DNA from 2 places in the Staphylococcus saccharolyticus genome. Region 1 is predicted to be linked to the other one. Evidence: riboswitches for the same ligand, from Rfam matches in the RefSeq annotation. Region 1 holds a riboswitch; the other holds the start of a gene.

Region 1 (3,499 bases):
TATGTTGGAAACTATGATTTTTGGTATCAATCTAGTCAATTAGCTCAAAAAATGGCTCAAGAACAGAATAAGAAAAAAGAAGAAAAAATGAAAGAATTACAGGATTTCATCGCGCGTTTCTCAGCTAATGCATCTAAATCAAAACAAGCAACAAGTCGTAAGAAACAATTAGAAAAAATTGAGTTAGATGATATTCAACCATCATCAAGAAGATATCCTTATGTGAAATTCACACCTGAACGTGAAATTGGGAATGATTTGCTTACTGTTGAAAATCTTTCTAAAACAATCGATGGTGAGAAAGTGTTAGATAACATTTCATTCACAATGAATCCTAATAATAAAGCGATTCTTATTGGAGATAGTGAAATTGCAAAGACTACATTATTAAAAATTTTAGCTGGTGAAATGGAACCTGATGAAGGAAATTTTAAATGGGGTGTGACGACATCATTAAGTTACTTCCCTAAGGATAACTCTGAATTTTTTGATAATGTAAATATGAATTTAGTTGAATGGTTACGTCAATATGCTCCAGAGGATGAGCAAACTGAAACGTTTTTACGTGGTTTCTTAGGTCGTATGTTATTTAGCGGTGAAGAAGTTAAGAAAAAAGCCAGCGTGTTATCTGGTGGTGAAAAAGTTCGTTGTATGCTTAGTAAGATGATGTTATCGAGTGCAAACGTACTATTATTAGACGAACTCACAAATCATTTGGATTTGGAAAGTATTACTGCAGTGAATGATGGTTTAAAATTATTTAAAGGTTCAATCATCTTTACTTCATATGATTTTGAATTTATCAATACGATTGCCAATCGTGTCATTGATTTAAATCAACAAGGTGCCTTATCTAAAGAGGTTCCTTATGAAGAATACTTGCAAGAAATTGGTGTTCTACAAAGTAATCAGTAATAAATAGTTTTATTTAAACATGGTCTTAGAAGATTAGATTCCTTTTAAGGTCAGGTTTAATTTTATTTGTATTCGTTATTTTTGACTCATCTTTTGTAAGTGTATTGTATAAAAAGTGATTTTTAATAATAAAATACACTTAAATTTTCTGTATATTTTTAAAAATCTAACATTTTGGTTTACAGATATATGTGCTCTATGTATAATGAAACCATATCAATTAAATAAGATTTAGATGAGGCGCATCGATCATGAGTAAATTTTAGAAAATTGTCTGCTAGCAACTGAAATTGAAAGGGTGAGATGCCGAAACAACTCATAATAGCAGTTATGGGTCGTTGGACTTTATGGTTAAGAGCTATAAGTTTGTCATTATTTTTAAATAATGGAGTGCATCACTTGTACATAAATGTAGAGCAAGTTCGCTCATTCCGAACTTGCTCTTTTTGTATACTTTTGTCATTGATGCTGAAAATGGTCAAAAAGCGGTCGAAGAATTATACAGTGCTTTCGATATTTAATAATCATGTGATATATTTATTATAAATTTTCAAAATATTACCAATATTACAAATGGAGTGACTTTATTATGACAAGATTAGCAGTAGCCGGAGCAACAGGATTAGTAGGAACAAAAATGTTAGAAACTTTGGATCGTAAGCATATTCCTTTCGACGAATTAGTGCTTTTCTCATCAGCGCGTTCATCTGGCAAGCAAGTAGAATTTCAAGGACAAACATACACAGTTCAAGAGTTAACAGATGAAGCAGCAAGTGAACATTTCGATTACGTGCTAATGAGTGCTGGAGGAGGTACTAGTGAACATTTCGCCCCACTATTTGAACAAGCGGGTGCAATTGTAATTGACAACTCAAGTCAATGGAGAATGACGGAAGATGTAGATTTAATCGTACCAGAAGTTAATGAACCTAAATTAACACGTGGAATCATTGCTAATCCTAATTGTTCAACAATCCAATCTGTCGTACCACTTAAAATTTTACAAGATACATATGGCTTAAAACGTGTTGCTTATACAACATATCAAGCTGTTTCGGGTTCTGGTATCAAGGGTAAAAGAGATTTATCTGAAGACGCTAACTGTAAAGCACCAGAAGCTTATCCTCATCCTATTTATAACAACGTTTTACCTCACATCGATGTTTTTCTAGAAAATGGTTATACCAAAGAAGAACAAAAAATGATTGATGAAACAAGAAAAATTTTAGACGATAAAGAATTGAAAGTAACTGCCACTTGTGTACGTGTACCAGTTCAAGACAGTCACAGTATTGAAATTGACGTTACTTTAGATAAAGAAGCTAACGTTAAAGATATTCAAAAATTATTTAATCAAGACGACAGGGTTGTTCTTGTAGATAATCCAGAGAACAATGAGTATCCTTTAGCAATTCATTCTACAGGTAAAGATGAGGTCTTTGTTGGTCGTATCAGAAAAGATGATTCATTAGACAACTCTTTCCATGTATGGTGTACATCAGACAATTTACTTAAAGGTGCAGCATTAAATGCAGTTCAAGTACTAGAACAAGTTTTAAAAATGAAAGGAGAACAATAATATGACTCACATGTTTGAAGGCGTTGGCGTAGCACTAGCTACACCTTTTACAAATAATAAAGTTGATTATGACGTATTAGAAAGACATGTACAATTTTTATTAGACAACGATACACAAGCTATTATAGTTAACGGAACTACAGCAGAAAGCCCTACTTTAACTGATCAAGAAAAAGAACAAGTGCTTAAAACTGTTGTAAACATAGTTGATAAACGTGTTCCTATTATTGCTGGCACTGGTACTAATAATACTCAAAAATCAATAGAGTCATCACAAAAGGCTAAAGAAATTGGTGCAGATGCAATTATGCTTATCACACCTTACTATAATAAAACGAATCAACGTGGCTTGATTAAACATTTTGAAACAATTGCAAATGAAGTGAAATTGCCAGTTGTATTATATAACGTGCCTTCTCGTACGAATATGACTATTGAAGCGGAAACTGTAGAAACGCTTAGTCATAATGAATATATTGTTGCTCTTAAAGATGCGACGAATGATTTCGACTATATGGAAGAAGTTAAAAAACGTATTAATGAAGATGATTTTGCTTTATATAGCGGTAATGATGACAATGTTGCTGAATTCTATCAACGTGGGGGTAAAGGCGTCATTTCTGTTATTGCAAATGTTATTCCAAAAGAATTCCAAAATTTATATGACGCAAAACAAAGTGGAGAAAATATTTCAAGTCAATTCGAACTCATCGATCAATTACTCAATTCATTATCAGTTGATGTTAACCCTATTCCTATAAAAGTGTTAACGGCTCATCTAGGATTTGGTAAATATGAAGTACGATTACCTCTTGTACCTTTAGAGGATGCAGAGCGCAAAGTTTTAGAGCAAACTTACGATCAGTTCAAAGCAGGTGAACATTAATGAAGATATTACTTATAGGCTATGGTGCGATGAATCAACGTGTAGCAAGATTAGCAGAAGAAAAAGGACATGAAATCGTTGGCCTGATTGATCGTTCTCCAAAAGATTCGACGCCATAT
Region 2 (3,499 bases), 270 kb from region 1:
AGTGTATAATGGAATTAAATCTAAATCGTTGAAACTATTGAAGATAAGATAATTTAATCAATATTACACAGAAAGTCATTAGTTGATGAGAATATGGCTGATATATTAAATTATTACTACTTCAGTGATGATATTTGTAATGAATATTCGGCTCAAGACCGTTATCTTATGTAGAGTATAGGTGGAGACATTATAGAATGAAGTCTTCGCCTTAACTAGGGTGGTACCACGACTATCTCGTCCCTTGCTAGGGACGAGATTTTTTTGTTATTAGGGTTTTTATCTTATTGATTCAATAAGTCAACGATCAGATGTTTATTAAATAGGAGGGTTTAGTATGGATCAAATCAAAGTTCAATTCCCAGACGGTAATTCTAAAGAATTTGATAAAGAAACTACTACAGAGGATATCGCTCAATCAATAAGTCCAGGATTAAGAAAAAAAGCTGTTGCAGGCAAATTCAATGGACAAATAATAGATTTAACACGTTCATTAGAAAACGATGGGTCAATCGAAGTCATCACTCCAGGAAGTGAGGAAGCATTAGAGGTGTTACGTCATTCTACTGCACACTTAATGGCTCAAGCATTAAAACGTTTATATGGCGACGTGAAATTTGGTGTAGGTCCAATAATTGAAGGTGGTTTCTACTATGATTTTGATATGGATGAAAAGGTTTCATCAGATGATTTTGAAAAAATCGAAAAAACTATGAAACAAATCGTAAATGAGAATCATAAAATTGAACGTAAAGTGGTAAGTAGAAATGAAGCGAAGGAATTTTTCAAAGGTGATCCCTATAAATTAGAACTTATTGATGCAATTCCTGAAGACGAAAATGTAACGCTATATACACAAGGTGAATTCACTGATCTTTGTAGGGGTGTTCATGTACAATCTACTTCAAAAATTAAAGAATTTAAATTATTATCTACTGCTGGTGCTTATTGGCGTGGAGACAGTGACAATAAAATGTTACAACGCATTTATGGCACTGCTTTCTTCGATAAAAAAGATTTAAAAGAACATTTAAAAATGTTAGAAGAACGTCGTGAACGAGATCACCGCAAAATTGGTGAAGACTTAGAACTGTTTACTAATAATCAATTAGTAGGTGCTGGCCTGCCATTGTGGTTACCGAATGGAGCTACAATACGTCGTGAAATTGAGCGTTATATTGTTGATAAAGAAGTTAGCATGGGATATGACCATGTATACACTCCTGTGTTAGCCAATGTTGATTTGTATAAAACTTCTGGACACTGGGATCATTATCAAGAAGACATGTTCCCAGCTATGAAATTAGATGAAGATGAGGCAATGGTTCTAAGACCAATGAATTGTCCGCACCATATGATGATTTATAAAAACAAACCTCATTCATATCGAGAATTGCCAATTCGTATAGCTGAATTAGGTACTATGCATCGTTATGAAGCAAGTGGTGCTGTATCTGGTTTACAACGTGTTCGTGGAATGACTTTAAATGATTCTCATATCTTTGTAAGACCTGACCAAATTAAAGACGAATTCAAGCGCGTGGTTAATATGATTAAAGATGTTTATAAAGATTTTGGATTTGAAGATTATCGCTTTAGACTTAGTTATAGAAATCCAGAAGATAAACATAAATACTTTGATGATGATGAAATGTGGAAAAAAGCTGAAACAATGTTGAAAGAAGCTTCTGATGAACTTGGTCTAACTTACGAAGAAGCTATTGGTGAGGCAGCATTTTATGGGCCTAAATTAGATGTTCAAGTTAAAACTGCTATGGGGAAAGAGGAAACTTTATCAACTGCACAATTAGACTTCCTTTTGCCAGAACGTTTTGACTTAACATATATTGGTAGTGATGGAGAACAACATCGACCAGTAGTTATTCATCGTGGAGTAGTATCAACTATGGAACGTTTTGTAGCGTTTTTAACAGAGGAAACAAAAGGTGCATTCCCAACTTGGTTAGCACCAAAACAAGTTGAAATTATCCCAGTTAATGTTGACTTACATTATGATTACGCAAGACAATTGCAAGATGAGCTTAAATCACAAGGTATTCGTGTTGAAATCGATGACCGTAATGAAAAAATGGGTTATAAAATACGTGAAGCTCAAATGAATAAAATACCTTATCAAATAGTTGTTGGAGATAAAGAAGTTGAAAACAATGAAGTCAATGTTAGACAATATGGCTCAGAAAATCAAAAAACACTTGAAAAAGATGAATTTATTTGGAGTTTAGTAGATGAAATTCGTTTAAAAAAACGTAGATAAACTTGAAAATAGCGAGGATATCGTGTATATTACAGATGAAACAAAATAAAAATTAGAGTTAGAGGTTGCATTTTTAATCAGTAGGTAATCAGAAGTCGTATGGGACATATGTTGAATTAGCGAAAGGTAACGATGCCGAAATAATTATAAGACCATAAATTATAATTGTTGGGACAACTGTCGATAAGAAGTTGTACTGTCACTGAATGTGATGTGCTACCTTATATAGATAAAACCAAGTGGTTGCATATCTTAAAGGTATGTGACCGCTTTTTGTTTGTGCTCTGCGTAAGCGAAGTATGAAAAGTTGATTTGGACATCTGAAGATAAGTGGTATAATATATAAAAAATTTTCATCAAATTCTCATACATTAATAATACAATGTTGGTACACAGAAATATAGTTACATGTTAGCCTCTAAGAGAAGGAAAGGGAGCATCTATGAATAATAGAAATGAAAATCAAAATGGCGGTGTCCAGAGAGCTTTAAAAGATCGTCATATTTCCATGATTGCTATTGGAGGATGTATAGGAACAGGTTTATTTATGACTTCTGGAGGTGCTATCCATGATGCAGGGGCATTGGGAGCTTTAATTGCCTATGCTATTATCGGAGCAATGGTATTTTTCCTAATGACTTCATTAGGTGAAATGGCAACTTATTTACCTGTTTCAGGTTCTTTCAGTACATACGCAACGCGCTTTGTAGATCCCTCTTTAGGTTTTGCATTAGGTTGGAACTACTGGTTTAATTGGGTAATCACTGTGGCAGCTGATGTCACAATCGCTGCACAAGTTATCCAATATTGGACTCCAATGCAAGGTATACCTGCATGGATATGGAGTTGTATTTTCTTAATAATTATTTTTGCATTAAACTCTTTATCAGTAAGAGTCTACGGCGAAAGTGAATATTGGTTTGCTCTAATCAAAGTCGTTACTGTTATTATCTTCATTATCATTGGTTTACTTACTATAGTAGGGATTATGGGTGGAGAGTTCGTTGGCTTTGATACATTTACTAAAGGTGATGGTCCTATATTGGGAGGTAATCTAGGCGGAAGTTTACTTTCAATTTTAGGTGTGTTCTTAGTTGCTGGTTTCTCATTCCAAGGAACAGAATTAATAGGGATTACTGCTGGTGAATCTGAGAATCCAGAACGTGCTGTTCCAAAAGCGATTAAACAAGTATTTTGGCGAATACTATTATTTTATATCTTAGC

Evidence for each region. Region 1 has a riboswitch for lysine ahead of DYE57_RS06840 (aspartate-semialdehyde dehydrogenase). Riboswitches for the same ligand answer to the same signal wherever they lie in the genome.
Region 2: another riboswitch for lysine. It lies ahead of DYE57_RS05470 (amino acid permease); the one in region 1 lies ahead of DYE57_RS06840 (aspartate-semialdehyde dehydrogenase).

What each region holds. Positions count from the first base shown of each region.
Region 1 is NZ_UHDZ01000001.1:1,378,700-1,382,198, reverse strand. Features, by position in the region: gene DYE57_RS06845 (ABC-F family ATP-binding cassette domain-containing protein) at 1-915, shown strand, start outside; lysine riboswitch at 1,143-1,319, shown strand; gene DYE57_RS06840 (aspartate-semialdehyde dehydrogenase) at 1,505-2,494, shown strand; gene dapA (4-hydroxy-tetrahydrodipicolinate synthase) at 2,496-3,380, shown strand; gene dapB (4-hydroxy-tetrahydrodipicolinate reductase) at 3,380-3,499, shown strand, end outside.
Region 2 is NZ_UHDZ01000001.1:1,112,524-1,116,022, forward strand. Features, by position in the region: gene thrS (threonine--tRNA ligase) at 338-2,275, shown strand; lysine riboswitch at 2,327-2,502, shown strand; gene DYE57_RS05470 (amino acid permease) at 2,718-3,499, shown strand, end outside.